2 regions of the Paenibacillus sp. 10L310 genome follow, and region 2 is predicted to be linked to the other one. Evidence: riboswitches for the same ligand, from Rfam matches in the RefSeq annotation. Region 2 holds a riboswitch; the other holds the start of a gene.

Region 1 (15,806 bases), on a different contig from region 2:
TCATCACGGAAGTATTCCGCCATCGTCAGACCTGTGAGGGCTACACGAAGACGTGCGCCTGGAGGCTCGTTCATTTGTCCGAAAACCATTGCTGTTTTGTTGATAACGCCGGAATCACTCATCTCGTGATACAAGTCATTACCTTCACGTGTACGCTCACCAACACCCGCAAATACGGAGATACCGCCGTGCTCTTGTGCGATGTTGTTGATCAATTCCTGAATGGTTACCGTCTTACCTACACCGGCACCACCGAAGAGACCGATTTTACCACCTTTAGCGTAAGGAGCGAGCAAGTCGATAACTTTGATTCCTGTCTCCAGCATCTCTGCTTGGGTAGTCAGTTCATCAAATGCAGGTGCTGAACGGTGAATCGGGTTCTTGTGCTCAGCAGCTACGGCACCGCCAGTATCAATCGCTTCGCCGAGTACGTTAAATACACGACCCAGTGTTGCTTCTCCGACGGGTACAGAGATTGGTGCTCCTGTATCTAAAGCTTCCATACCACGAACAAGTCCATCCGTGGAGGACATCGCAATACAACGTACTCGGTTGTCACCCAGATGTTTCGAAGCTTCGAGTGTAAGGTTTACACTAACGCCGCTCTCACTTACTGTAGTGATCGTAATGGCATTGAGGATTTCCGGCAGACCGCCGCGATCAAACTCGACGTCAACAACCGGACCCATGATGCTCACAACGCGTCCTTTGTTCATCTTAACGTTCCCCTCCTACAAGCCTGCTACTTTTGCAAAAATAATGTACCGTTCGTTTATCTTTGCTCTGCAAGCCTTCATTAATAAAAAAACGGTTAGCCTTGTGCTGCGTTGGCACCTGCCACAATTTCCGTAATCTCCTGCGTAATCGCCGCTTGACGGGCACGGTTGTATGTCAATGACAAGTCGTTAATGAGTTTGGATGCATTTTTGGTTGCATTACCCATTGCCGTCATTTTCGCGCCGAGCTCACTTGCCTTACCGTTCAGAAGTGCACCATAGATCAGCGTTTCCGCGTAACGCGGAAGCAAGACCTCAAGTACAGCTTCAGCAGACGGCTCGTATTCGTAGCTTGCCGTTGGTCCTTCCGCAGCAGTTACCTCAGGTGTTTCCATCGGAAGAAGTTTTTCTACCGTAGGAATCTGGGTCAACGCATTCACAAAGCGGTTATAACAAATGTACAATTCATCAAATTCAGCCAGTTCAAACCCATGAACAGCCTCGTGTGCGATGGATTTGATGTCTGCAAATGAAGGCGAATCCGACAGATCCGTTGTTGTGGATGCCATCGCAATTTCACGACGTCTGAAGTAATCGCGTCCTTTACGTCCAATGACGAACAATTCGTAGTCATCCTGGGAGTTGTGGCGTTCTTTGAGCGTCTGATTAACCTGACGCAAAACGTTCGCATTGTATCCACCTGCAAGACCACGGTCCGATGTAATGATCAGGTAAGCTGTCTTTTTGACCGGACGGCTCTCCAGCATCGGATGCTGTATACCTTGCGTGCTTGATGCAATACTAGCTACAACTTCTTTCAGTTTCTCCGAATAAGGACGGGCTGCTTCCGCTTTTTCCTGCGCTTTACGCAGTTTTGCAGCAGCTACCATCTCCATTGCTTTGGTGATCTGCTTGGTGCTTTGTACGCTTTTAATTTGCCGCTTAATTTCGCGCATGCCTTTTGCCATGATTTCACCACCTTAAAGTTTTGACAAAGTCAAAACTACATCGTAAGCATCATCTTTTTTTGACAGAGTCAAAGTATTACATGCAGACATGCGGAATCGGTTAGACAACTCCGCACCTGCAATCATTTATTTAGACAGAGACAGCAAAGCTCTTTCTGAACTTCTCAATTGCACCTTTCAGTGCATTTTCGTTGTCTGCAGTCAATTCTTTAGTATCACGGATGGATGCAAGAATCTCCGGATGGCTGCTCTCCATGAACGCGAGGAACTCACGCTCGAAACGAGTAACATCACCTGTTGGAATCTCATCCAGGAATCCTTTAACCGCAGTGTACAAGCTGACAACCTGTTGTTCTACAGGCAGAGGCTGGTTAACACCTTGCTTCAGGATTTCCATCATACGCGCACCACGATTCAGGCGGGCCTGAGTCGCTTTATCCAGATCGGAACCGAACTGGGAGAACGCTTGAAGCTCACGATATTGAGCGAGGTCGAGACGCAGGGAACCTGCAACCTTTTTCATCGCTTTGATCTGAGCAGAACCACCGACACGGGATACGGAAATACCTACGTTGATCGCCGGGCGTTGTCCAGCATTGAACAAGTCAGCTTCCAGGAAGATTTGTCCGTCCGTGATGGAGATTACGTTCGTTGGGATGTATGCAGATACGTCGGAAGCTTGTGTTTCAATAAACGGCAGTGCGGTTAAAGAACCACCACCAAGTTCATCATTCAGCTTCGCAGCACGCTCCAGCAAACGGGAATGCAGGTAAAAGACGTCACCCGGATAAGCCTCACGGCCCGGTGGACGACGAAGCAACAAGGAAAGCTCACGATATGCAGAGGCTTGTTTGGTCAAGTCATCATAGATAACCAGAACGTGCTCGCCTTTGTACATGAAGTACTCACCCATCGAACAACCGGAATACGGTGCGATGTACAAGAGTGGTGATGGATCGGAAGCTGCTGCAGTTACAACTATTGTGTACTCCATTGCGCCTTTACGACGAAGAGTTTCCACAACTTGAGCAACCGTAGACTGTTTCTGACCAATAGCCACATAGATACACTTCATGCCGCTACCTTTTTGGTTCAGGATCGCATCAATCGCGATGGATGTTTTACCTGTTTGACGGTCACCGATGATCAACTCACGTTGTCCACGACCGATTGGAACCATTGCATCAATGGCTTTGATCCCTGTTTGCATCGGCTCATGAACCGATTTACGATCCATTACGCCTGGTGCTTTACCTTCAACCGGACGGAATTCCGTTGTAGCGATTGGCCCTTTGCCATCTACAGGAATACCGAGCGGGTTCACAACGCGTCCAATCAATGCTTCGCCTACAGGCACTTGCATGATTTGACCAGTACGTTTCACTTGGTCACCTTCACGAATATCGTAGTAAGGTCCCAGGATAACGACACCGACATTGCTTTCTTCGACGTTCATGGCGAGTCCCATAACACCGCTTGGGAATTCAACCAACTCGTTGGACATGACGTTCTCAAGTCCGTAAACACGAGCGATACCATCACCAACCTCGATTACCGTTCCGACTTCGACTACATCGATATCGGTCTTGTATTGTTCGATTTGGCTCTTAATTAATGTACTGATTTCTTCTGGTTTGATACTCAAGTGTCCTCACCCCAATCTACTGTACTCGTCTGTTAAAAGACTGCTCAAGACGTTCGAGCTTGCCAGCCAAGCTGCCGTCATAGATCGTATCGCCAATGGCGACTTTCAATCCGCCCAGCAGAGTCGGATCAACAATGTTCTCGATACGAATCTTTTTATTCACACGGCCACCGAATTCACGGGCTACCGCTTCTTTTTCTTCATCATTCAACGCATAAGTCGAGTAGACACGCGCATCAGCGATGCCCAGCGACTCACCTTGGATCTTCCGATAATCATTCAGCAAGTCTCCCAGCAATTCAACGCGTCCGCGCTCAATCAACAACAAGACTGTACGAAGGACTGAATCGGATACCTTGCCATCAAGACTTGAGTGAATCACGTTCTGCTTCGCTTCATCAGAAATGTTAGGGGATACGATAAATTTCTCGATATCTGCATCTCCGGTCAATGCACTGACTACTGCAACCAGTTCCTGTTCAACCTCAAGCACCTGCTGTTGCTGAAGAGCAACTTCGAACAATGCTTTCGCATAACGCTTGGCAACTATCGTATCGCGGCTCATTGTCGGCCTCCTACCTCATTGAGGTATTGGTTCACAAGCTCTTCTTGTGCAGGACCGTTCTCAACTTCTTTTTTGATCAACTTGGATGCAATCTGAACGGAAGCTGTACCCAGTTCGCTGCGAAGTGCTGCGACTGCTTTGTTCTTCTCGCTCTCGATTTCGCGTACTGCATCGTCTTTCAGACGATTAGCTTCAGCTTTTGCATCAGCCAAAATCGATTCAGCTTGTTTGCCACCTGTTTGTTTGGACTGTTCAATGATGTCGTAAGCATCTTGGCGTGCTTGTTCAAGAGCTTGTTTTTGTTCCTCCACATAGGCAATGGCCTGTTCCCGAGTCTGTGCAGCCTCATTCATCTGCGTCATCACGAGTTCACGACGTTTTTCCATAATGGAGAACAAAGGCCCGAAGGCATAACGGCTAAGCAGCCAATATAAAATTGCAAATGCAACAATCGCAAGAAGCGTATTTTCCCATATGAAACTCAATCTGTTCACTCCTTCCTGGAGGTATCCTTGAAACGTCATCCGTTAGAACGGACATTACCTAAAAAGAAGGCGCGGATGGCTATGGCCTTCCCCGCCAAACCTTTAAAATTTGATTAAGCCATACCGTAGAACATGAACGCGAGTACCACACCGATGATCGGCAATACCTCGATCAAACCTACACCGATAAACATTGTTGTTTGAAGAGTGGATTTTGCTTCCGGTTGACGGGCAATACCTTCCACCGTTTTGCTGATTACCATACCGTTACCAATACCTGCGCCAAACGCGCCCAGTCCTGCAACAATTGCTGCTGCGATTAATGCCATTGCTCCCATTTGTATATCCTCCTTAAAATGATAAATCGAATTTTTTATTGTTCAGCCTGGTGAAGAAATCTTCGTAGGGCTTGAAACTTAATGCTCGTCATGCGTCTCGATGCTCTGTGAAATGTACACCATCATCAAGATAACAAACACAAATGCCTGGATCGCGCCGATAAAGATACTAAAGCCTTGCCACACCATAAGTAGCGGAATCGCTGCAATAGCACCAAACACTTTGAATGTGGTCAGTTTCAGGATCGTTGCGATCAGTACCTCACCTGCAAAGATATTCGCGAATAAACGCATACCGTGTGTCAACAGCTTGGATGCCGTCTCAATCAAGTTGATTGGCAAGAACAAGGCGAATGGCTTGAAGTAATGCTGGAGATACCCTTTCGTGTTACGGAACAATCCAAGTCCATGAGATACAAGGAACGCTACGAGAGCAAGTCCCATCGTTACAGACAAGTCGGCTGTTGGTGATTTCCACCAGGCCAGTTCAACGTGTGGGTGTGCTTCAGGGTCCTTGGCATGCGCTTTTTCAAACGCCTCCACCGCTGTAACAATCGGCTTACCGAATACCTGTGCCTGATTAACATCTGTTACCTCAGATACAGCCACGAGCGGAAGGCCGAGCATGTTCCCTACAAAAATGAACATAATCATGGAAAGAGCGAGAGAGATAAAATGTTTACCTTTCTTCATATCCATTGTACTGGAAATCAGATTGCGGACGAATTCTACTGCCCACTCCATAAAATTTTGCAGCTTGCCGGGATTTTCAACGGATAATCTCCGTGTTGCCAGTACAGCAAAAATAAAAACAATTGCACCTGTAACTACCAGCATCAACAGAACCGATAGATCCAGTCGAAATCCGCCAAGCATAATAATTGGAGCTTCATGCATATTTTTCTCACCCCTTTCTCGACTTGAAAGCTGCAGCCCTTAACATCATTCTGCTCTGCGGGAATAGACAATCCCTATAATCAATAAGGAATATTGTGCAATGACGAGACCGCCTGCAACCGCATATGTATTGAAGTACTGCGGAAAGCGCATCGATATGAATATACCGAGCACAGCGAATGCCGCTCTTGTCAAAAATCCCAAGTTGACACGCTTCAAGTTACCTTCTGCCGCATCATCAGACATTTTCCTTACTTTGTAGCCCAGGTAAAATGCATTGATCCAGCTAACTCCTGTACCCAGGGCCAGTCCCAAAGCAATTGTCTCCACACGTGGCATAAAGGCCGCTGCGAGAAAACAAATCATAAGAAAGTACATGACGAAAACAGTCATCGATCTGCGGTATCTGGTTAGTTCACTCATCACTTTCCCCCATGATTTTTTTCGCGATAAAGTAGATGCTTACACCGCCTGCCGCAAGAAAAAAGAGAACGCTTACGGCGATCCATATTCCGTTACCTCCGATGGTCTTGTCCAACCAGGAGCCAGCGTAATATCCGGCAACAGCGAGAATGGCAATCTCGATCCCAAAAGCTGTCACGAGTCCCATCGCTTTCCATACATTATCGTCATGGTTACGGGATGAATTTGGTTTGTTCGAATCGGCCATTTTCCACGCCACCCTTGCAATCCCAGTTAATTTTACTGAATGATGAGAGCCTTTGTCAATTGAATGATTTTAGCGTTTTAAAGGGGGAAACGACGGGAATACAGACCCTCAAAGCCCATAAACCCGCGTAAACCGTACAGTTTAACTGTATGCTTGCCCTTTATAAATCCGTCAGAAAAAATGTATTATTTTTTGAATTTTCTGTGAAATGATTCCGGACGCTCACTATTTACACCGAAATGATGCAAAATCGCATTGACAATTCTTTCCGAAGCATGTCCATCACCGTATGGATTGGCAGCCTGGCTCATGCTTGCATACAGGGTTTTGTCTGTAAGCAGAGCTTTGGTCCGTTCATACACACGTTCCTCTTCGGTACCTACCAATTCCAGCGTTCCGGCTTCAATACCTTCCGGGCGTTCTGTTGTATCGCGCAATACGAGCACAGGCACACCAAACGAAGGTGCTTCTTCCTGCAAACCGCCTGAATCGGTCAAAATCAAGTGAGTGTGCGGGTAAAAGTTATGCAAATCCACCACGTCTAGTGGATCAATTAATTGAATACGGGGATGATTCCCCAAGATCGCGTGAGCCGGCTCCTTCACAGCAGGACTTGGATGCACCGGGTACACGATGGCAATATCTTCGAATTCGTCGGCAATCCGTTTGACGGCCTGGAAAATGTTGCGGTGAGGCTCGCCTTGAGATTCACGGCGATGAGCTGTCATCAGCACAAGGCGTTTGCCTTGGGCCCAATCAAGTACCGGGTGTGTGTAGTCCTCCCGTACAGTATATTGAAACACATCTGTTACCGTGTTGCCTGTGACGTACGTACTAGACTCCGATTTATTTTCTTTGGCAAGATTGGAAGAAGACCAATCCGTAGGCGCAAAGTGTAGATCAGCCAGTACTCCCGTCAGCTGACGGTTCATCTCTTCCGGATATGGAGACAGCTTGTTCCATGTCCGCAGCCCCGCTTCCACATGTCCTACCTGAATCTGTTGCAAGAATGCTGCATAGCTCGCTACAAAGGTAGTTAATGTATCCCCGTGAACCAGTACAATATCCGGCTTAGCTTCGGCTAACACTGGCTCCAGACCGCCAAGCACACGAATTGTGATTTCATTCAATGTCTGACGGTCCTTCATCACATCCAGATCATAATCGGGATGAATGTCGAAAACTTCAAGTACCTGATCCAACATCTGGCGATGCTGCGCAGTTACGCAAACAATAGATTCAATAGACTCAGGGTGTTTCTGCAATTCCAAAATAAGCGGAGCCATCTTGATGGCTTCCGGACGCACCCCGAAGATCGTCATGACTTTAATTTTGTTGGACATTCGAGCAAAGCCCCTTTTCTACTCCGCATGCAATATGCTTATTTAGTGCCGTATAGACGGTCTCCTGCATCTCCAAGCCCTGGAACGATATAACCATGATCATCCAGACGATCGTCCAATGCTGCTACATAGATGTCCACATCGGGATGTGCATCTTGCACAGCTTTTACGCCTTCCGGTGCTGCAACCAGGTTCATCATTTTGATTTGGGTACAGCCACGTTTTTTGAGCACGTCAATAGCCGCAATTGCCGAACCACCCGTTGCCAGCATCGGATCAATTACAATCAATTGACGCTCTGTTACATCTGTAGGCAGTTTGGTGTAGTATTCTACCGGTTGCAGTGTTTCCGGGTCACGGAACAGACCCACATGTCCAACTTTTGCCGCTGGCAACAATTTCACAACGCCATCCAGCATTCCGAGTCCTGCGCGCAGAATCGGCACCAGTCCGAGCATACGTCCAGAGATGACTTTACCTTGTGTTGCAGCTACAGGTGTCTGTACATCAATCGTTTCCAGTTCAACATCTCTTGTAATCTCATAAGCCATCAACGTTGCTACTTCATCCACCAATTCACGAAAATCTTTCGTATTCGTACGCATGTCGCGTATAAACGTCAGTTTGTGTTGAATCAAAGGGTGATCACATATTACTAATTTTCCCATCTAATTTGTCCCTCCGGTAAGTTCTTCATGTTCAGCATTTCCAAATATACCTAGCCACCATTCATGGGCTCGATAAATCCTGTATATTATATCATCACCAACAACGAATTACACCATCAAAGGGCACCCAATCATTACAGATTACCGAATCCTATAAAAAACAGGACCGGAAAATGATCCATCCGGTCCTGTTTTGCTCTTGCTGTTATGTCGTTGAGTATGTTCAAAAACGTGTAAACACTAATGATGCTCCGCAAACCGAATGACCTTCCGATCGCTGTTATCCCCAGATTTCTTTGATCCAATTATAATTGTTGAAATCTGGGGATAAAGGCGAGCGCTACGCTTCTTCAGGTTCTTTCGGTTTGCTCCGTCTGCGTGTGTACATTAAGAACACTCAAATACAAACAGCATGAGCAAAGTTTTTTAGTATTTAAGATCTGTATAGAGCGGGAATTGGTCTGTCAGTGCAGTCACTTCTGCACGGGCTTCATCCAGCTTCGCTGTATCTTTTGGATTTTTCAGCGTTTTAGCAATGATCTTACCGATGGCTACCATCGCTTCTTCGTTCATGCCACGGGAAGTTGCAGCAGGTGTACCAATTCGAATACCACTCGTTACAAACGGGCTTGTAGGGTCGAATGGAATGGCATTTTTGTTCACGGTAATACCGATGGAATCAAGCACATGCTCAGCTTCCTTACCTGTGATGTTCACACTGCGTGTGTCGATCAGCATCAAGTGGTTATCTGTACCACCGGATACGATGTTCAGTCCTTCAGCGATCAGTGTTTCAGCCAGAACCTGTGCGTTTTTCACAACATTCTCAGCATACGTTTTGAACGATGGTTGCAAAGCTTCACCGAATGCTACTGCTTTGGAAGCGATCACGTGCATCAGAGGTCCACCTTGGGAACCAGGGAATACGGCTTTATCAATCGCTGCTGCCCACGCTTTGCGGCACAGAATCATACCACCACGAGGTCCACGCAGCGTTTTGTGTGTAGTTGTTGTTACGAAATGCGCATGTGGAACCGGGTTTGGATGCAAACCCGCAGCAACCAGTCCTGCGATGTGAGCCATGTCCACCATGAACAAAGCGCCTACATCATTGGCGATGGAAGCCAGCTTTTCAAAATCAATGGTACGCGGATACGCACTTGCACCTGCAACGATCAGACGAGGGCGGTGTTTGAAAGCCGCTTTGCGTACTTCATCATAATCAATCAGGAATGTATCTTCCTGTACGCCGTATGCTACAAAGTTGTACAGCAAACCAGATGCGTTAACCGGGCTACCGTGTGTGAGGTGTCCACCATGGGCAAGGTTCATACCAAGTACAGTATCACCAGGTTTCAACGCTGCAAGATAAACTGCCATGTTCGCTTGTGCACCGGAGTGAGGTTGAACATTCACGTGTTCTGCTCCGAACAATTCTTTTGCACGATCACGCGCGATGTCTTCAACGATGTCCACATGCTCACAACCGCCATAGTAACGTTTGCCTGGATATCCTTCAGCGTACTTGTTGGTCAGAACAGATCCCATTGCTTCGATTACTGCTTCACTTACGATGTTCTCGGATGCGATCAGTTCGATGTTGTTCTGTTGACGTTTCAGTTCAAGATTCATCGCTTCCAGTACTGCCGGGTCATTCTTGCGCAATTGTTCCATGATTAAATTCCTCCCAGTTATAAGTGAAGTTATAAAGTGAAACTAATGTTTACACGAAAACTGCGAGTGCAACACCAATCTGAAGAAACGAAGTGGTCGCCTTTATCACCGGATTTCCCCTTTTAAATAGGGAATTAAAAAATCTGGGGATAACAGCGATCGGAAGATGGTGATGCAATCAAAGTCAGGAGTGTAACCCAATTAGTCTCGCTTTATATGTTAGTCACAAAATGTCGAATCTGGTTGTTCTTCCATACGATACACCGCGCGTTCGCCGCCAATCAACTTCGGACGGGTCAACGCTGTGGTTACACGAGCATCTCCAACATAGCGAAGCGCTGTACGATAGGGTACGGCTACATGCCGGAGATGCATCCCAATCATCGTCTCCCCAATGTCCAGTCCCGCATGGGCCTGCACATGTTCAGCCAGGCATGGATCGGTCAGCGAACGATATGCTGCGGATGCCATTGAACCTCCGGCCTTGGGCACGGGTACTGCACCAACCTCGGTCAATCCAAGTCGAGTAAGCACAGAACGTTCCATTACCAGCGCACGGTTCAGATGCTCACAACATTGGAATACCGTGTCAAAACCGAACTCTTCCTGCACCTCGCGTATACCCGCAAGAAGCTGCTGCGCCACTTCAATGGCACCACTCGTACCAATCCGAGCGCCTGCGACTTCACTTGTGCTTGTACCGATCACAACGATCTGTCCAGGCCCAAGCTGTCCGGCAAGCGCCAGTTCATGCAGAATAGACGCGGTCTGTTCCTGCAATCCGGGTTGTTCCGAATCTAACTCTATAGTCATCCTATTATCGCCTCCCGATAAAATCATGCCCGCTGTCTCTTGGTTGTCCTTCGTATTCTTGCACGGCATCTCAGGTACTATTATAGCGAATAATCAGATGAAAGACGAAAAAAAGAGCAGTCTGCGGGTAACGCAGAATTGCTCTTTTGCCCAGGCGACCGGCCGTTTGTTCCGGTGCTCCATCGTGGTTATGCCCACTTCGTCGCCAGTTACACCGGATCCCTGTTTTCCCCTTCATCATAAAACAACCCGCGGCTAAAATCAACGGTTAATTTACATCACGTGTCCTATTTCTATAACCTGCCTCGCAGGATCAGAGTTATCCAAGCTTATCCAAAAGCCGGTCCAATGCCGTCCGAATCTCAGCTGCAGCTATATTGTAATCATCACGACTTCCCCCAAACGGATCGGAGATGTCGAAACTTGGAATTCGTTGTCTAATCTCAATGGCTCGCTCACGCTCCGATGCCAGGATCTCTTGGCCAAGGGCACGTTTCATCTCAAGCGTTGCAAACAGGCTGTCCAACTCCTGAACATCACTTAATACCTGTTCATCATCCTCCACATATTCTTTCAATGTATAGGTTTTGTGGACTGAATCGGGAAAAACCTGCATGACATGCTGCTTATGACTACGTGTTAATGTAAGAACCAGATCGGCCCAACCTACCAGGTTAGAGCTAAGCTGTGTGGAATGAGGTGGACCTTCAACGTTATGATCTCTCAAAACCGCTTCAGCGTGTCGGGAGATCGGCATACCCGACGTTGCTGCCACACCTGCGGAGCGAACCTCTACCTGAATGCCACGCTCCGATGCCAATTTTCGCAAAAGCCCCTCTGCCATGGGGCTGCGGCACGTATTTCCTGTACATACGAATAAAATATGTTTCATTGTGTTAGCCTCCCCATTTTACATATGATGCGAATGATATGATATCTCAAGTTTTATTCTAAAATATAAACAAAAGTCCAAACGCAAGCAAGATTGCGCCACCAATAGCTTCGCCGTAATCTCCGAGATTCTGGCTCACCCGACGGCCTAATAGCAGCCCCATAACCGACATCACCCCGCCACAAACGCCGAAAGCAAGTACGGTTAAGATCAGATCACTGCTAAACATCCCTAAGGAAACGCCAACGGAGAATGAATCCACACTTACGCTGAGGGAGAACAAAACAACGCCGAGCAGGGAACGGTGGTCCACCAGCTTTGTATCGCCTTCACGGAATGCATTCAGAATCATATGAGCACCCAGCAAAACAAGCAATCCACCTGCCGCATACGTCGTAATGTCACCGAGCAGGGAACTGACGTATTTGCCCATATACATGCCGATGAGCGGCATGATGATATGAAATAGCGCCGTTACAATACTGATTCGCAATACATCCCGCAGCCGAATGCCCTTCATGCCAATTCCGATCCCGAGTGAGAACGCATCGAGGCCAAGCGCAATAGCCATGATCAAAATGGTTACCAACTGCCCTACATGGACAGACACATCCCACATCCCCATACCCCCAAGTCACGTAAAGGTTCTTGTACACGATATGCGGACAAGGACCTAAACATGACCGATGAAAGGCAAACGGCGACGGATCTCTGGTCAGATGCTGGCTTTATAGAATCTTGATTTTGTTTTGGAAAAAGAGTGATTACTCTCCTGACTGTATGATCAGGAGAGGTTATAAGGGGCGCTGGTTGCCAACTTGTATGAGTTGGTTCCCCGCAGCCTTGAGCAGCCGATTCATGACGGCTGCTCCCAGCCCTTCGCGTGAGCAGGCTTCAGCCACAATATATGTGGCGCCTTGCTCATCGCAGCTGCGCAGCGCGGCGTATAGCCGGCGCGCTGCTTCTTCCAGCTCGCTGGCGTCGCCCAGCGAGAACACGGCATCGGCGCGGTACTGCTCCGCGTGCTCGGCGAACGCCAGCACAGCGGTGCGCTCTCCGCGCTGCGCCGCCTCTGCGAGGGCGGCGCTAATCCAGGCCGCCACCGCTGCGGGCGGCCCCTCCACCACGCACAGCGCCCCTGCGGGTGCGTAGTGCGTGTACTTCATGCCCGGCGAGCGCGGCGCCGGGCTACCCACGCCATCGGCCCCCTCCGCGAGTAGCGCGGGGTCCGTGGCGACACGGGCGGCAACGGCGGACAGTTGTTCCGCCGTAATGCCGCCAGGGCGCAGGATGGTGACGGTACCGTCGTCACCGACCTGCACCACCGTGGACTCGACGCCCACCCCGGTGGGGCCGCCGTCCACAATGCCGCCGATGCGGCCATCCAGATCCTCGCGCACATGAGACGCGAGTGTCGGGCTTGGCCGCCCGGAGCGGTTGGCGCTTGGCGCAGCTACAGGGCATGCCGCCGCCGCGATTAACTGCAAGGCCACCGGATGGTCCGGCATGCGCACGGCCACCGTGTCCAGACCGGCGGTGACACGCGGGGACACCGCACCCGGCCTAACCGGCAGCACCAGCGTCAGTGGTCCCGGCCAGAAGGCCGCCATCAGCGCTTCCGCCGTTTCGTTCACTTCCGTGACCAGCGTATCCAACTGGTCACGGTGCGCGATATGCACAATCAGTGGATTGTCGGAAGGTCGGCCTTTGGCGACAAATACAGCCTCCACGGCTGCTGTGCTACGCGCATCAGCACCCAAGCCATAGACCGTCTCGGTCGGAAAGGCCACCGTCTGACCGAGACGAATGCAGGCTGCGGCAGCCTGCAAGTCGGCGAGCGCCTGTTGATCGGCGCTCCCCTTTTTCACATCCAATAATTCAATATTACCCAATCCGTGATCGTTCTCAGCGCTCACCAAGACGCGTACATCCCACATCTCAGTGACCAGCTCTCCCGGAGCTTTCATATCACGTTCTTCTCTACCATCCCTCATCTCAGAGGTGTGTTGCACTGGTTCGTTTTCTCTGCTCATATATCATCATTCCTAAACTTCAAGTAGGTTAGTTCATATCCATATTCAATATAAGTAATTATAACATACCTGTCCCAACTCGGATGCCCTTCATACTTCGCCCGGAAATTCACCACTAATTCATATCAAAAGGGCAGCTCCCTGAATCGAAGTTGCCCTTTACCATAGTATAAATACGTTGTTATGCGAACAATCCAGTTACCCAACTCCACAGTTTCACAGCCATATCCCACAGAAAGAATCTCGCTTCCGGTGTGTCTCCCTGCACAGATGCTTCTGCATCTCCTGGTTCAGCCGCTGCGGCTGATACCGTTGAAGGTTTCTCCAGTGCATCCCCAGTCCCTGCATCAATGAAGCACAGCGGCGGGAACAACACACACCACCAGTTCTGACCTTTGCCTTCGCCCAGCGTAATCCGAACCGCTTCATAATCTCCGGCAGGATACACAGTGCCACCATATAGTTTGGTCGGGAACGGAACGGAACCCAGCTCCACCTGATACTCATAATTTAAACCGCGACTGGCCAACTCTTCTCCTACTCTATTCTCAATCTCGGACAAATGCTCACGAATAACCTTGCGCGCTTCATCCAGACTTTGCGGATTCTCCAGTTCGGCTACCCACTCGCCCATCTGAGCAACGACAGCATCCCGAATCTCGCGTTTCACCAATTGATCTCCCGGTGCATCCGAGTTTGCTAGAATACGCAAGCGAATCGATTGTTCTGGAATTGCTGTGGCCGCCACAGCTGCATCCGTTTTCTGACCTTCCCACATCATGATAATCATCATAAGACATACAATAATAAGTCCAATTTGCTTTACAATTCTTCTGCTCATTCCGTTCTCCCCCTCGGCTCTCTGATCACGCTACCTGCAACTCTCTCATGTCTATCAGTATGCCCGGTAGAGACGGAAGTAAACCTAGCATTTGCAATAAATCTACTAGAAGTTGTTCAAAAAGTCCGCTTTGATTACGAAGAATGCCCAGCTGCATCATCAACGTCGAATATGAAATTCAGCCGAAATAAGCGGGAGCCTTACGGAGTATGTTTACCAAAGAACCATTTTGATTGCTCACGTAGTTTATCCTACGCTCCACTACTCCATTTCTAGCCTCATCCCATCTTCTCGGTACTGAAAACCCAACTTTTTGAACACGTACTACTAGAATGTGTGGTTAAACCCAGGCAAGTTATACGATGACAAAATGTCAGCGTCCAAAAAGCCTTGAAGACTGTACTGGCTGACCCTAGGCGAATGACTCTCGCGAGTGACCAGTCGATGTTCTAAAGAACCGAGGACGTCTTATTTGCCCTTCAGGCATTCTTTTGAAATTGTAAGGAACATGAGGCACGTTATTCCCCAAAGTTATCTGATCAACATGCTACAGAAGGCTGTTTATGTTGATATAACGTGTCTCAGATTCATTAGCTTTCTCCGGACACTTCAAATCCCCGAATAAGATGTGTGTGGTTCGTTAGCTCCTAGCACCACCTAACTCTTAACTCCTAACAGCTGGCACCTGAAGCTCCACACAATGCTCAACACTCTATTTCCAACTCTTTCAGGTTCGCCTCAGCCTACAGCAGGCTCGAAGACACCTATGCATTACTTCTTTCATCTCTCATTCACACTTTCTCACCCATCATGTTAAAAAGGCTGATCCGCACCTGGTTACAGGGCAAATCAACCTCTTCATTCCTATAAACGATCACGTTATACGTCCCACCGCTTTACCTTTCACCTACACCGACTCAACAGTTACACAGCACTTTTTTCTTTCTTGAGCATATTCCATAAACGTTCCGACAACCGGGGTTGCTGCTCTCCCATCAGAAGTTCATCCTCCTCTTCTTGCCCGTACAACTTAATGCTCATGACTACACCGATGCAAGCCATATTTATAAGCAAAGAGGTGCCGCCGTAACTGATGAACGGTAACGTAATACCTGTGAGTGGCATCAGTCCGAGGAACGCCCCCACGTTCTCAAACACCTGATACAACAACATTCCGATAATACCTACAATGATGACGGGTCCCGCGCGATCTCTACATGCCAGAGCAATCAGCACCATGCGGTGGATCAGGATAAAG
Region 2 (15,806 bases):
AGCACTTGAAATATCGAGGCCCGTCTCCACCCATACCTCTGCACGATGCAGTGTAATTGGCAGATTTTCTGGGAGGTCAAATGAAAAGTCTTTCTCCAATTTGGCTCCAGGCTGTAAGGTGAAACCTTCGGTGAGCAGATATTTGGCTATGACGGCTGTTTCTTTTACTTTACGATCATCGTGCTCCCGTATGTAATGGGTTTTGATTGAAAGATAGATTCGATCTACGTTCTGTTCCACATCTCCACCTTCAATGTACACAACCCCCGAGATGATTCCTCCAGGCGTGACCTCTGGTGTATGCAATTCCGTATTTACTTTGGCTGCTCCAACACCTACACTGGCTAACATTTTCTTGAAAAATGACATGCGCTTTACCTCCAGATCAGATGGTTTATTATATGGGATACATACGGCTTCGACCTTAATACGGAAGCTGGAAGAGAAGCGTTTCATATTTTAGAAAAGATATATCGTATATCCAAACAGGAGAATCGACGTACCCATGTCGAATGTTTAAATAAAGGGAATTTTTGTCAGGAGGTGAAGCCGATTGAACACAGAATTTTCAGAACAGAAATATGGTGAAACGGGTGTTAAAACCAGCTTTGAGCAGATGGCTAACGGGGAACAGAAATATAAAATGATAGCCGAGGATGGCAGTTATTATTGTAGAACCGTTGCTTCTTCCCACGGAGCATGGCAAAACAGTCATGTACATATCAATCTAACGGAGTTTTATGTGGTGCAAACCGGATGGATTGCGTATGCCAGTTATGGAGACGATCAGATGTTTTCGATTCGAGTGATGCGTGCAGGAGAGCACATCATTGTCCAACCTGGAATCCACCATAATATATACATGTCTGCACATAGCGCGATACATACCATCAAGCATGGATTGAATACATCCAGTGATTGGACGGCATCCCCTGAGTTGGATAGGTTAACTCAATCTTTAACTGAGAAGAAGCTACTCCAGAAGTATGATTAACCAGAGGGGAGGATCAGACAGATGCGTAAAAGTACAATATTTTGGATTACGGGAATAGCGATAATTCTCTTGGTGACTCTGCTCATATACAGCTATGTTATTCCAAGTGTGAGTGCCCAGGATGTTGTGATGGCAGGCACAATCAGGCAGATTGATACGGATGTAGTTGAGGTAGAGTTAGAGATAACGCGAAAAAGAGAAGACAAGGATCAACATATGGTGTATCCCGTTGTCCCTGGATGGGAAGGGGTCACATTCACTGAAGAACAAGATGAAGCGTGGTACATGCCTTCGTCTGTTGGCAGCTCCTATCTTGATCAAGTCATTTTGGAAAAGTATCTAAAGGCGCAGGGGAAGACCATGAAATCAGCTGATAATCTGATAGGATTTGCGATACCTGATGAGATAGGGAGCTACAAGTTGCGGTTAACGCTCAGATCTTTGGATGGAACGACTCAGCCGCTTGAGAATCCCGTGGTGTATTATGTTCACAACGAGCATTTGTTAGGGAAGGATCTGAGTTGGGTTACGAGTGAGAATCTGGAGATCAATAAGGAGTAATCAGAATGATGAATGTATATGAATCGAATGAAATCACTGTACGTTTCTTGGACACAGAAGATGAACAACATCTGGTGAAGTGGCTGTCAGACCCGGAAGTTCTTCAATACTATGAAGGGCGTGATCGGCCGCATGATCTGGAACAGGTGAGAGAGCATTTTTACAATCAGAAAGATGGTGCTACTCGTTGTATCGTTGAGTATGGAGGACATCCGATTGGATACATTCAGTTCTATGAGCTTGAGGAAGAAGAACGAACGGAGTATGGTTATGGAGACACGGATGAGATCATCTATGGAACGGATCAGTTTATTGGTGAGGTAGAATACTGGAATAAAGGCATTGGTACACAGTTGATGCAATCCATGCTGGCTTATCTGATTAATGAAAAACAAGCCCGTAAAGTGGTTATGGACCCTCAATCCTGGAACTTGCGAGCGATATCCTGTTATGAGAAATGTGGTTTCCAAAAGATTAAGCTGTTGGAGAAACATGAGCAGCACGAAGGACAGATGCGAGACTGTTGGCTTATGGAATATGCCCTGTAGATCCTGCTTAAAGTTATTTGAATCATATAAACAAGGAGGAATAATGGATGGATGAAAGATTTCCGATAGGACCATTTGTACACACGGGTGAAGTTACTTTGGCACAACGGGAGAAGTGGATTCAGGACATTGCTGAGTTGCCTGAACGCGCACGAGAAGCGGTAAAGGGACTGAGTGAAGAGCAATTAAGTCTGCCGTATCGAGAAGGTGGATGGATGCTCAAACAGGTTATTCACCACATGGCAGACAGCCATATGAACAGTATGATTCGTTTCAAGTTGGCACTGACAGAGGATACACCAACGATTCGGCCTTATTATGAAGAGCGCTGGGCTGAACTGAGTGATTCAAGAGACCTGGATGTCGAATTCTCGCTTCAGATTCTGGATGCCCTCCATCGTCGTTGGGTGTTTCTGTTAAACGCGCTGACAGATGCAGATTATGCCAAACAATTTTATCATCCCTCATCGGAAGAAACGACAAGACTGGATTACAATCTGGGCATGTATGCTTGGCACGGCAAACACCATGTTGCTCACATCACATCGCTTCGGGATAGATTGGGAATATAGCTATTAGAAATATCTTTTAAGGAGGATTCATCAATGAGTGTACATATCAGACTATTAAATGAGAACGATCCTGTAATCATATCAAAGGCGTTTCAGGAGCAGGGTTGGGGGAGATCCCCTGAGCAGTATCTTCATTACTTGGCTGAACAACAGAATGGGGAACGCGTAACCTTGGTAGCCGAGTTGAATGGAGAATTTGCCGGATACGTGAATGTATTGTGGAATTCCAGCTACCCGTCTTTCAGGGAACAAGGCATTCCCGAAATTAACGATTTTAATGTACTAATGAAGTTCCAGCGCCAAGGTATTGGTTCACGGTTGATGGACCGAGCAGAGGAAGTTATTCTGGAACGAACGGATGTAGCAGGCATTGGTGTAGGTGTGTTTTCCGATTATGGCAAAGCGCAAGTTCTATATGCCCATCGCGGGTACATACCAGACGGTCACGGTGTACACAAACATGATCATTACATTCAGCCGGGTGAAGAAACGATTATGGACGACGATGTTGTACTTTATCTTACGAAGAAGTTAAAAGCCACGCAATAATTTCATAATATATACAATATGAAAGATGTCATGTATATTAGTTGTAAATATCTGTTATGTGTGACTGGCGTAAACGTGGAGTGAACCACGAGGGAGCACATATATTATATGCCGTACGCCTGGGCAAAGTGTTTGATCTTTTGATCAAACACTTTATTTATTATTCAGGGAACGAAAGGACTGGTGGCGGCAATGAAAATGGCGTTTGTTTTATTTGATGGAATGACAAGCATGGATTTAGCTGGATTTTATGAAGCTGTGACTTGGCTAGCGATTCTGAAAGCAAAGGAAAACGTATCATGGACATTCTGCGCAGATAAGGAGGAAATTTCGGATGACCGTGGGCTGAAAATGAAATCCGATGCAGTATTACCTCATCTAGGGGATTTTGACCTAGTATTTTTTCCTGGTGGATTATCAACTAGAACGCTTCGATTTGATGAGGATTTTATGCGATGGGTCCGAACGGCAGAAAATGTCACATATAAAACATCTATTTGTACCGGGGCTTTACTGTTGGAGGCAGCAGGTTTCCTGAATGGAAAAAGGGCTACTACCAACTCATCTGCTTATGATTTATTGAATCCTTATTGTGCAGAAGTGATCTCAGCGCGTGTAGTGCGTGATGGTAATACGGTAACGGGTGCGGGGGTTACGGCTTCCATTGACCTGGGACTATACTTGGTCGAAATGTTAACGTCTACGGAGATCGTCCTTCAAGTTCAACAAAAACTAGAGTATCCATATTATGAAGCTGGTAACTTAAAAGATGTCTACATGCACACTAAGGGTAGGGGATAAAAAGATGACTATTCGCCTTTTTCAAGCGATTGATCAACCAGCAGTGCTGAAAATGATGACGGATCATGATTTTCAATTCCCTTCGTTTATACGCGATCAGTATCCTGCGCGCTGGGATTTATTTTTAAAAATGACGGATGAACGTATCAGTGCTTATTATGTCATGGTTGACGAAGCAGATGTTGTCATAGGTCATGCTGGTTATATCTTTCATCCTACTGTTAACCGATATGAAATCGTTGGCGTTGTTACATGCAAATCACACCTTCGACAGGGAGTAGCACGTGGACTAATTACAAAAATATGTATAAAAATAGCTGAATTCGGCAGTGGTGATGTCATGCTTTACACACTTGATCATGAAGAAAATGAAGCAGCGCTCCTATTTTATGAACGAATGAATTTTCAAAAAGAAGGTGTTGATATGAACTATTATACCTCGGGGTTTCATAGACTTTCACTTGTTAAAACATTATAAGGAAACTTCAAAAAACTAATTGAAGTGGAAGCATAAAAGTGTACTTCAGTTTAAGTTGCATGGACTTGCAAAGAAAGATGATCAAAAAGCTGTCCTGCATGTTATACTCTATTGGAATTTGAGGAATGATAAGCAGGATGTTAAGAGATTAGATGATCAGAGGAGTGAATGATGCATGTTTAGCAAAGTCGGCCAGATTATGTTGTATGTCAACAATCAGGATGAATCACTGGCATTTTGGACGGAAGTTGCAGGATTCCACATTGTGGATGAAGTAAACCTTGACGAGGGCATGAGATGGATTGAGATTGCGCCTACCGCAGACTCGCAGACAAGCATTATACTCCATGACAAAGAGTTCGTTGAACGGATGTCGGCGGGTGTAAATCTGGGCACACCTTCGTTAATGTTCTTCACCGAAAATCTGGATCAGTTATATGCCGACTTGGCTGGTAAACATGTAACGGTGGGAGAGATTGTCGAGATGCCAACGGGGCGTGTCTTCAACTTTGCTGATAACGAAGGGAATTACTTTGCAGTTTTGGAACGGGCGAAGTAAGTTACAACACAAAACCCCAACAAAAAAACGATCGACATTCATGTCGGTCGTTTTTTTGTTGGGAAAAAGCTTATGTTTTGGAGTAGAAAAACGCAAGAAAAATAGAGAACTACTGGGTAAAAATGTTATAATAGAGTGTGGCTGATTTAACGAAAATGCCGAGGAATGAATAATCGAAAATGAAGGTTTGAATGGAGCAGTTAAGGAGGAATGTGGTTGTGGAAAAGACGATTAAAAGTGTACAGGATCTATATGATATGCTCGATGCGGATTTCAGATCTGCCAAGCAGTTTTGGGAACCTTTCTATGAGGATCGGAACAGACCAATCCCCTTTTTCCCAAACAAACCGGATGAGAATCTGGTAGCGCATGTGAACGAAGGTGTGCTGAGCGGCGGCAAGGCACTGGAACTGGGGTGTGGCCCGGGCAGAAATGCGTTGTATTTAACCCGCCAAGGATATCAGGTAGATGCTTATGATCTTTCGGAGACAGCTATTGCTTGGGCTAAAGAGAGGGCGGCAGAGGAGCAACTGGACGTGCATTTTGAATGTCGATCTGTGTTCGAATTATCCCCAGAGCAAGAATATGATCTTGTCTACGACTCGGGTTGTCTGCACCATCTGTTGCCACATCAGCGCATTCCCTACATAGAGATGATCCACAATGCACTCCGGCCTGGAGGATACTTTGGAATGACTTGTTTTGCTCCTGGTTTTGGCGATATTGGTGGGCCTGAGATCGTTATGAATGATTGGCAGGTGTATCAAGAGAAGTCGATGCGCGGTGGTCTTGCGTTCACGGAGGAGAAGCTTCGCTACATGCTGGAAGATGGCTTTGAATGTGTGGAGTTCCGTGCAATGAAGTCGCTGGAGCAACATGAACCGTATTTTGGTGTACCTTTTCTCTGGGCCACGTTGTGGAGAAAGAAAAACTCGTAAGAATAGTGAAATAAACATGCATTGAAAATAGAGGAGGAGTGGTATCGGAATGGGAACAGAAACAGGAAAAAGACACTTTATTATTACAGGCACATCCAAAGGGATCGGTTTACAACTTGCAGAGTTATTATTGGCTAAGGGGGATTACGTTTACGGTATTTCACGCGGGGGTTCGGATCTGTTGGAATCAAGCGAGGAATGGAGCGGGCGTTACCGCCATGTTCAGTATGATCTTGCCGACCTGAATGGGATCGATGATTTGATTACACGCATATTGGACCAAATACCTTCTCAGGAAGCTGAATTCATTGGACTCATTAATAATGCAGCGATGCTGGAGCCTCTAAAACCTATCGATCAATGCAGTGCGGCAGAGATAAGTCAGAGTCTTAACATCAGCCTCGCAGCACCAATGATATTGAGTTCCTCTTTTATTCAACAAACAAATCATCTGTCCGCCAGACGTAAAATTGTCAATCTCTCATCTGGTTCGGGAAGTTATCCCGCGCCTTCAATGGCAGTGTACTGTACATCGAAGGCTGGGATGAACATGTTCACCCAATGCGTATCTTTGGAGCAAACGGGCCAACAGAACCCTGTTGAAATTATTGCTTTTGATCCGGGGATGGTCGATACGGAATTGCAGGCTGTTGCACGAGGCAAAAGTGCAGAGGAGTTCGCTCTTGCAGGTATGTTCAATCAAGTATATGAAGCAGGACAATTAAGATCGCCACGAGACGTAGCGATGCAGTTGATCGAGCGGATGGACGAAAATAGTGATTCAAGCCATGTTATACACACTGTTGAGAGCTAATATGATATACGATACTTCTTTCAGCTCGTTTTCTTACGAAGTATGGATACCTTTTGATATAAGCCCAACTTCCCTGTACACTGGAATCAGCGATCGGAAGAACGATACGTTACGGTAAAGGTGATCCTGCAACAACGGAGTCTAATTACCTTATTCAACCTTAGAAGATCAGAAACGTGGTGAAGTCTCTTGTTTAAAATTATGCTCATTGAAGACGACGAGTCGTTATTCAGTGAAATCAAGGAACGATTGTCCCAATGGTCGTATGACGTGTATGGTGTGCAGGATTTTGGAAAGGTATTGCAGGAGTACAGCGTAATTCAGCCGCAACTGGTCATTATAGATATTCAGTTACCCCAATATGACGGGTTCCATTGGTGCCGGATCATTCGTTCGCACTCCAATGTGCCGATTATCTTTTTGTCCTCACGGGATCATCCTGCGGATATGGTTATGTCCATGCATTTGGGGGCAGACGATTTTATCCAGAAGCCTTTTCATTTCGATGTATTGATTGCCAAGATCCAAGCGACTTTGCGGAGGGTGTATAACTATAATACAGAGCATATTGAACTTCGAACCTGGCGCGGTGCCACTATTGAGTATGTGAAAAATACACTGACCTGCGGGGATGAATCTGTCCTGTTGACCAAAAATGAGATGTTCATTCTTAAAGTGCTGGTGGAGCACAAAAATCAGATTGTTACCCGTGAGGACCTCATCCGGAGCTTGTGGGATCATGAGCATTTCGTGAGTGACAATACGCTGACGGTTAACGTTAATCGGTTACGGAAGAAACTTGAACCCATCGGCTTGGAGCGGTACATTGAAACCAAAGTAGGGCAGGGGTACATGGCAACGGAAGAGGCAGAAGCATGATCGGAAAGTACATACGAGAAAGGGCTAGTTGGTTATGGCTACTGGTAAGCATGCAACTTATTATTTTATTGGTGGCCTACCTGGACTCGTCCATTCCATTCCAATCTGTGGTGTATATCGTAGGACTGAATGTGGTGGTATGCCTTGTTTTTATCTGGGCGAGATACCTGAAAGAGACCCGTTTCTATAAAAAGTTGAGCATCTGGGATCATACCTATGATCTGGGAGAGCTCGATATCGCCGAAAGTCCATATGAGCAGATTGTACATGAGGCCGTCAGTTCCCAGACACAGCGGTATCGTAAGGAGTCGTCACATCATTTTATCGCTCTGGAACAGGAGAAGGACGAGATGTTGTCCTGGATTCATGAGGTGAAGACCCCACTGACTGCGTTGCAACTGATGATCGAGCGCTTGCCAGATGACAAGTTACAGAGCCAAATGACATATGAATGGTTACGAATTCATCAGTTGCTGGATCAGCAGCTTCATCAGAAGCGTATTCCGTTTATGCATAATGATCTGTTCATCGAAGAGACGGAACTTGAACCAGTATTGAATAGCGAGATACGAGCGTTGAAATCGTGGTGCATTTCCAAAGGCATTGGCTTTGATGTGTCTTTAATGGTATCGCGCGTGCTCACAGACAGCAAATGGTTAGGCTTCATCCTCCGGCAGTTGTTGAGTAATGCGGTGAAATATAGCGATTCATCGGACATCCTCATTGAAAGTTGGGAACAGGATGGACACATCATACTCATGATTCAGGATCACGGGCGAGGGATTGAGACTCAAGATCTGCCGCGTATATTTGATAAAGGATTTACGTCCACCCGAGGCAGAATGGATGGGGCGGCTACCGGGATGGGGCTGTATCTGGTTCGTCAGGTGGTCCAGACGCTTCATGTGAACATTCAAGTAGAATCTTCTCTTGGCGAGGGCACAACCGTCACACTTACTTTTCCGCGAAAAAACGACATGTTGCATCTTGCAGGCGTGTGACAACAATGTCACATGCTTTTTGGTTTTGTTCGGTGAATCACACGATAACACTGCACATTCCGATTATGATATAGACACGAGCATTTTGCAGAAGATCTAAGAGGAGTGAGCGGGATATGTGGATACTGGAAGCCAAAAAAATTCATAAAGTCTATGGTAATAAATTAAATAAACAGGAAGTGCTGAAGGGAATTGATCTTGGGGTAAGCAAGGGAGAGTTTGTTGGTATTATGGGGCCTTCGGGTTCGGGTAAAACAACGCTGCTTAATGTACTTTCCTCCATTGATCGGGTGAGCCAGGGCACGATTGATATTGAGGGCAAGGAATTCACCGGAATGAAGGAGAAACAGCTGGCTGAGTTCCGCAAACATCATTTGGGCTTTATTTTTCAGGAATATAATCTGCTGGATACCCTTACGGTGAAGGAAAATGTATTATTACCGCTCTCGATTACGAGCATTCCAAAGCAGGAGGCACACCAGAAGTTTGAACAGATCGCACGTGAACTGGGAATCTACGAGTTGAAAGACAAGTATCCATCTGAGATTTCAGGGGGTCAGAAGCAGCGGACTTCGGCAGCACGAGCATTTGTCCACGAGCCGAGTATCATTTTTGCGGATGAGCCGACAGGAGCGCTGGATTCCAAGTCCGCTTCGGATCTGCTCGGCAAGTTAAGTGATATGAACAGCGCACGAAAAGCGACTATTATTATGGTTACCCATGATCCGGTTGCCGCAAGTTATTGCAGCAGAGTGATCTTTATTCGAGATGGTCAGATCTACACCCAGTTGAATAAAGGAGACGAGTCACGGCAATCGTTCTTCAACGATATTATCAAAACCCAGGGCGTATTGGGTGGTGTGCAGCAATGAGCTTGAATTATATTATCTTCCGCAATCTCAGAAAAAATCTGAAGAATTATTATCTCTATGTATTTGCGCTTGTGTTCAGTGTGGCCTTGTATTTTTCCTTTGTGACGTTACAGTATGATCCTTCCATGGATGAGGTGGCTGCTTCAACAAAAGGTGCGGCGGCTATAGGCGCATCTTCGGTACTGTTAATCGTCATTGTTGGTATCTTTTTGCTCTATGCCAATACGATCTTTATCAAGCGGCGTAGCAAAGAGATTGGATTATTTCAATTGATCGGACTGACAAAAGGCAGGATTTTTGGCATTTTGAGTGCGGAGAATAGTATTCTTTATTTTGGCTCCATGGCTATCGGTGTGTTAATTGGGTTTCTTGCGTCCAAGCTGGTATTGATGATATTGTTCAAAATTCTCGGTGTGGATGCGATTACGAAACTGTACTTCTCTCCGATGGCACTGATGCAAACGGTGATTGTTTTTACGATCATGTATCTGCTCATCATGCTGATGAACTACACTTTTATCAAGAGACAGAGCATTCTCTCACTCTTTCGGGTGTCGGCCACTTCGGAGCAGCAGGTGCAGAAGATGTCTGTCGGACAGATGATTGTTGGCGTCTTGGGCATTGCTCTGATTGTGTATGGATACTTCATGTCTGCACGGCTGTTCAGCGGTGAGGCAATGGATATGCAGCAGTTGATGTATACGATGATCCTGATTCTCTTCTCGGTCATACTGGGGACATACCTGTTCTATAAGGGTTCGGTAAGTTTTATCTTTAATCTGATTCGCAAAAGTAAAAACGGCTACCTATCCATTCATGAGGTGTTGTCTTTATCTTCAATCATGTTCCGCATGAAGTCCAATGCATTGTTGCTTACAATTATTACAACCGTATCGGCGCTTGCTATTGGCATGCTGTCACTCAGTTACATTTCGTATTATTCCGCAGAGGCTCAGGCGAAAGAAAGCTTGCCGGAGGATTTCTCTTTTGCTCAGGTTGATGTGAAAAATCGCTTTGTAACGGATTTGGAACACAAACAGATTCCATATGAAGAGAAGCATAGACAGCCCATTTATATTGAAATTGATGCTCATAAAGTGATGGATGAGTCCATGACGGAAAAGTACCTATTCAGTAGTGTGTTGAGTGACAAGATGGTAGATAACATTGATCTGCAACCAGGCGAAGCGGTCTTCATGGGATACGGAAATGCCATTCAGCAGTTGATTTCCATTCAGGAGACAGGTCCAATTGTCTTGCATGGATTGAAGCGAACGCTAGACCAACAACTGATCGGAACCACCCAAAAGGGGGTTCTTCCTGGATACTATTCTGGGGGCACGCCTGTAGCGGTAGTAGATGAAACGGTATACCAGCAGTTGCGGCAGGATCTCGATCCCGAGTTGCAAAAATCCGAGTGGGCGGATTACTATGGTGTACGTATTCTGAATGAGGGGCAGGCTGAAGAGGCATATGCCGTATATAAGGAGCTACAGTTGGAAGCACCGAGCTTCTCCCAGATTGAGTTCAGAAATAACCAACGTAATAATATGGGCTTAATTATGTTCATTGTTGGTTTCCTTGGTTTGACGTTCTTGATTACATCGGGATGTATCCTGTACTTTAAACAAATGAACGAGAGTGAAGAGGAGAAGGACAATTATACCATTCTGCGAAAACTCGGATTTACGCAAGGCAATCTGTTGCGTGGAATTCAGATCAAGCAGTTGTTTAACTTTGGTATTCCGCTTATGGTGGGGTTGAGTCATAGTTACTTTGCCGTGAAATCAGGTTGGTTTTTCTTTGGTACGGAGCTGGCGACACCTACGGTCATTGTCATGATAGTCTATACATTGTTATATTCGATCTTTGGTCTGTTGTCTGTGTGGTACTATAAACGGGTGATTAAGGAAGCTTTGTAGAATTGGGATCACGAGTATGCTGATATAGCAAAATAGGTTGAGTAAAGGGCAGCTGTATTGTTTACAGACTGCCCTTTTTTCTTGCAGAAATAAATATAGCTTTATGAAAAAAAGGATGATTATGGAATTGAGTCGAAATGATGATAGAGTCCATGCTTCTGATTCATGTATACCGGTGAAACAAGAGGAGGGGAGTAGCGTGCCTGGAGTTCTATATGCCTCGAAGAAAGAGTTAAGTGAGACGGTTCGACGCACCTATGAATTGTTTGAGGGTGAATTCAATGACATCCATAACAGCGACAAAGATAAGTGGGTTGAAGGTGTAGATAAGACGCCTGCCCAGATGATCGCGTACCAGCTGGGATGGATGAACCTGGTGATGGAGTGGGAGAGAAATGAACAGTTGGGACATGAATGTCATATGCCGGCACCAGGGTATAAATGGAACCAACTGGGGCAATTAAATGAATCATTTTACGAAAAGTATTCAGGTTATACGCTGGAGGAGCTGCGCTCTTTGTTTCGGGAGACAGAACAAAAGTGGCAGAACTGGATTGACTCGCTGAGCGAAGAGGAATTATTTGTACAAGGGATAAGGCAGTGGACGGGGACCAAGCCCGGATGGGCTATGGTGAAGTGGATCCAGATTAATTCGGTAGCTCCTTTTAAATCCTTTCGGACCCGATTACGTAAATGGAAAAAAGGTCACTTAGCCAACATGGATGAGGGGAGAATAGATGTCTAATGAATCTGGCAAATAAAATCACGTTGGCTAGAATCGCGTTGATTCCATTGTTTATGATCTGTTTTCTCAATCAGCAAAGCGTGATGATTGCACTAATTATATTTGCAGTAGCGGCAGGTACGGATAAATTGGATGGATATGTGGCGAGGAAATATAACCAAATCACGAATCTGGGAAAGTTGCTTGATCCACTGGCGGATAAACTGTTGATTGCGGTTGCGCTGGTCATGATGGTTCAGGAGAATATGATCAGTTCATGGATTGCTGTAATCATTATAGGACGTGAAATTGTCATTACTGCATTGCGAATGGTAGCCACAGAACAGGGTATTGCTCTTGCAGCTGATCGTTATGGAAAAATCAAAATGGTGCTTCAGGTGGCAGCCATCATTGCCATTTTGTTGAACAATGTTCCGTTTAGTTTGCTGACTGATATCAGAGTAGATGTGGCATTGCTATGGGTTGCAACAGGCGTTACTCTCTTATCCGGAATGAATTACATTATCGTAAATTATAAACTGTTGAGATAAAAGGAGTGATTAGGAGATGTCCCAAATAAATATTAATCCAAGTACTTCAGAGGATTCAGAGTATGTTCGCCAGCAACTTATCGCATTTAATGCTGCACATGTGAGCGAGGAATTAAGGCATCGGTACGAAGAACTGAATTTCAATATCAAAAATGAGACCGGCGAGATTGTTGCAGGTGTGCTTAGCACACTTTGCTGGAACTGGCTGGAGGTTGATATTCTTTGGGTGGATTCTGAACAACGGGATCGGGGATATGGTTCCCAGTTGTTGCTTGAAGTTGAGCGAATTGCGCGAGAGAAATCTTGTGATTTTGTCATGTTGAACACATTCTCCTATCAAGCACCGGAATTTTACAAGAAACATGGCTACCAATTGATCACAACGATCGAGAATGCACCGACTGGACACAGTCATTATTATTTTAAAAAGGACCTCATGTAAGACAAAGCGTGCGAAATAGGACAAAATCAGGAGGGTTATCATGGTTACCATTAAAGGAATCGAACTTGAAGATTTACCGGCACTAAGCCAGCTATACCATGAGTTGATGGGAATGCCTACCAATGAACAGCAGATGAAAAAGATGTTTCATTACATACAGCAGAATGGTCATTATCATGTGCTTGGGGCATTTTACAATGGCAAACTGGTTGGGTCCGTTATGGGGGTTGAGTGTATGGATCTGGTGGGGCCATGCAAACCGTTCATGGTTGTGGAGAATGTGATTGTATCGGATCAGGTACGCAGGCAGGGCATTGGGCAGAGGTTAATGCTCCAGATTGAGCGGATTGCAAAAGATATGGGTTGTGGTTACATGATTCTGGTGTCTGGCGATCAGCGTAAGGAAGCACATATATTTTATGAGAAGTTAGGTTTCAAGGATGAGAAGGTTCAGGGTTACCGAAAGCATCTTTAACTAAAGATGCATAAAAGAGAGAGGCAGTGGCTCTCTCTCTTTGTGATCTTACTTTTACAATTACTCTTTCGAGTTAGACGAGTTGAATCTCATATATTGAGGTGGATGAACATTGTCGATCATGAGAATACCATCAAACTGCTCTTTTGGAACAAAGCTCTCTGGATATATGCCCCAGCTATAAGCAAATCGAGGTTCGAACATCCAGGCGTTCCCTGCCTCTCTTTTTTGATAACGAAGATCAAGGAAACTGTAGGGTGTATTTGTCGCAGACATGATAGCTTCAATTGAACCAGGCAACGCTGGTTCGACATTGTGAACTTCGCCTGCATTATCCGCTGTTTGTCCACTTGAAGCATATAACCCCAGAACATAGCTGATTTCTCTCAATTCCTCGGGGAAGATCTCTCCCATTAGTGGAACTGGATATGAAGAATCCATCACTTTGCTGTTTGCTTTACGTATATGATCGTTATGACCCCACACAATGAACTTTTCGTTCGGATATACTTCCGTAGCTAACCAGATCAGATTGTCATTCATGGCTTTATCCCGCCAAACAAGGGAGTCCAGAAATGCATCCATCTTCCCTTCCTCCAATTCAATCATGGAACGGATAGAAATTTCAATATACTCCTGAGCCATACGAATTCGATCTTCGAGGCTTCGTTCCAGCAACTTGGATAGTTCCGGATGATTGGGATATTCTTGTTGCAGATAGGTTTGGTTCTCTTTGGATTGCAGTGATTTTAAAATATTTTTGTAAGTTTGAATCATTTCCTGTTTCTTTGCACGGTAGGATTGAAGGTCAGCCCCGATATAAAACTCGGACAATTGTTTTTCTGTTTGTGCTAGTTGTTTGGCGAGTTTCTGATCTTTCAGCCAGTGACCATCAAGTAGGGGGGATTGCAGTTGCATGTCAAAACCCGTCAGAATTAATGGCTGTTCAGTTTGAGCACTCGTTTTGAGATAATCAAACAAGGGTAAAATTTCTTTGGACCACCAGACGCCGAAAATGGAGCTTTGCATTGTTTGCTCTGCGCTTTTTTGATTTATTATGGCGTTAGATAGTGATGTATTAGAGAGACCGCTCTCAAAGGCGAGCACATTGTAGCCCATCTCTTTATGTAGAAACTGAATTAATCGGGTTTTAGCTAAGTTGAATTCTGCTACTCCGTGGGAACTTTCACCCAGAAATACGATTCGTTTATCCTGGAGCAGTGGTTTTAACATATCCAAGTCTGTAAAGCTATTACTCTCAATATCTTCATGAACAGGTGTAATACTCTTTATCCGGTAAGCATGTTCTCTGGCCCATTGTTTCCACAGTTCAATTTTTTCATCTGATGTTCTTGCTGTCTGTACTTCAGTCACATGACCCTGTATGGTCTCGATGGAAGATTGGGCATGGACTTGCCCTGTGGGAAACAACGTTGCAGTAGCCAAAATAACTGTGGTTAATGTAAGAGCGGCAACTCTTTTTCTTTTCCTTTTTCTGAAATGATACAAATAAATACCTCCTTTAATAGTGAATAAAATGAAAATGATTGAGATAAAGGCTATATATGGATTTAATTACACTATATTTAATGTTAGTACTAATGTTGTATTTTTGCAAATGTTGGGACTTATCTAGTGAATTTAGGATGATGGGAGCAGGCCATATATATATGGAATTGGCTCTCTGTAGCTGGCCTATACTCCCCATATACGGATTTCGTGTCTCAGAGTCAGAGTTCTGATAGAATGGATTAAATTAAACGAGTTAAGAAGAGTACATAGGAGGTTAACACAATCATGCGGATCGTAGATAACATTAAAGTCTGGGGGGAGCCGCTGGAGAACGCCGTAAGTCAGGCGGTGACTTGCTCGCAATATGGAGATGTATTGGGTGTGGCTCTGATGGCCGACCATCACAAAGGTTACTCGCAACCCATCGGTGGTGTTGTCGCTTATCGGAATATGATCAGCCCGTCAGGTGTCGGATATGATATTGCCTGTGGCAATAAGGCTGTGCGTACAAATCTGATGTGGGAAGATATTGGGGATCAGATTGTAACGATCATGGATGACATCAATTCGACCATTTCTTTCGGCGTGGGTCGTAACAATCCAACACCCGTGGA

The links. Region 2 has a riboswitch for ZMP and ZTP ahead of AC1DE7_RS01735 (DJ-1/PfpI family protein). Riboswitches for the same ligand answer to the same signal wherever they lie in the genome.
Region 1: it holds a riboswitch for ZMP and ZTP, as region 2 does, so the genes downstream of both, AC1DE7_RS21445 (TIGR01440 family protein) here and AC1DE7_RS01735 (DJ-1/PfpI family protein) in region 2, are expected to answer to the same signal.

Annotation. Positions count from the first base shown of each region.
Region 1 is NZ_JBFTKC010000011.1:69,817-85,622, forward strand. Features, by position in the region: gene atpD (F0F1 ATP synthase subunit beta) at 1-716, opposite strand, end outside; gene atpG (ATP synthase F1 subunit gamma) at 812-1,684, opposite strand; gene atpA (F0F1 ATP synthase subunit alpha) at 1,815-3,329, opposite strand; gene AC1DE7_RS21400 (F0F1 ATP synthase subunit delta) at 3,346-3,894, opposite strand; gene atpF (F0F1 ATP synthase subunit B) at 3,891-4,379, opposite strand; gene atpE (F0F1 ATP synthase subunit C) at 4,493-4,717, opposite strand; gene atpB (F0F1 ATP synthase subunit A) at 4,796-5,614, opposite strand; gene AC1DE7_RS21420 (ATP synthase subunit I) at 5,660-6,037, opposite strand; gene AC1DE7_RS21425 (AtpZ/AtpI family protein) at 6,030-6,284, opposite strand; gene wecB (non-hydrolyzing UDP-N-acetylglucosamine 2-epimerase) at 6,470-7,627, opposite strand; gene upp (uracil phosphoribosyltransferase) at 7,666-8,295, opposite strand; gene AC1DE7_RS21440 (serine hydroxymethyltransferase) at 8,722-9,969, opposite strand; gene AC1DE7_RS21445 (TIGR01440 family protein) at 10,189-10,782, opposite strand; ZMP/ZTP riboswitch at 10,924-11,005, opposite strand; gene AC1DE7_RS21450 (low molecular weight protein arginine phosphatase) at 11,102-11,674, opposite strand; gene AC1DE7_RS21455 (manganese efflux pump MntP) at 11,733-12,293, opposite strand; gene AC1DE7_RS21460 (L-threonylcarbamoyladenylate synthase) at 12,469-13,641, opposite strand; gene spoIIR (stage II sporulation protein R) at 13,889-14,548, opposite strand; gene AC1DE7_RS21470 (FtsW/RodA/SpoVE family cell cycle protein) at 15,473-15,806, opposite strand, start outside.
Region 2 is NZ_JBFTKC010000001.1:320,340-336,145, forward strand. Features, by position in the region: gene AC1DE7_RS01705 (sporulation protein) at 1-369, opposite strand, end outside; gene AC1DE7_RS01710 (hypothetical protein) at 554-994, shown strand; gene AC1DE7_RS01715 (hypothetical protein) at 1,016-1,555, shown strand; gene AC1DE7_RS01720 (GNAT family N-acetyltransferase) at 1,564-2,103, shown strand; gene AC1DE7_RS01725 (YfiT family bacillithiol transferase) at 2,151-2,675, shown strand; gene AC1DE7_RS01730 (GNAT family N-acetyltransferase) at 2,709-3,224, shown strand; ZMP/ZTP riboswitch at 3,275-3,356, shown strand; gene AC1DE7_RS01735 (DJ-1/PfpI family protein) at 3,417-4,025, shown strand; gene AC1DE7_RS01740 (GNAT family N-acetyltransferase) at 4,030-4,503, shown strand; gene AC1DE7_RS01745 (VOC family protein) at 4,679-5,062, shown strand; gene AC1DE7_RS01750 (class I SAM-dependent methyltransferase) at 5,254-6,000, shown strand; gene AC1DE7_RS01755 (SDR family NAD(P)-dependent oxidoreductase) at 6,050-6,814, shown strand; gene AC1DE7_RS01760 (response regulator transcription factor) at 7,004-7,693, shown strand; gene AC1DE7_RS01765 (sensor histidine kinase) at 7,690-8,694, shown strand; gene AC1DE7_RS01770 (ABC transporter ATP-binding protein) at 8,811-9,566, shown strand; gene AC1DE7_RS01775 (FtsX-like permease family protein) at 9,563-11,488, shown strand; gene AC1DE7_RS01780 (ClbS/DfsB family four-helix bundle protein) at 11,688-12,233, shown strand; gene pgsA (CDP-diacylglycerol--glycerol-3-phosphate 3-phosphatidyltransferase) at 12,233-12,763, shown strand; gene AC1DE7_RS01790 (GNAT family N-acetyltransferase) at 12,780-13,205, shown strand; gene AC1DE7_RS01795 (GNAT family N-acetyltransferase) at 13,246-13,680, shown strand; gene AC1DE7_RS01800 (erythromycin esterase family protein) at 13,741-15,189, opposite strand; gene AC1DE7_RS01805 (RtcB family protein) at 15,478-15,806, shown strand, end outside.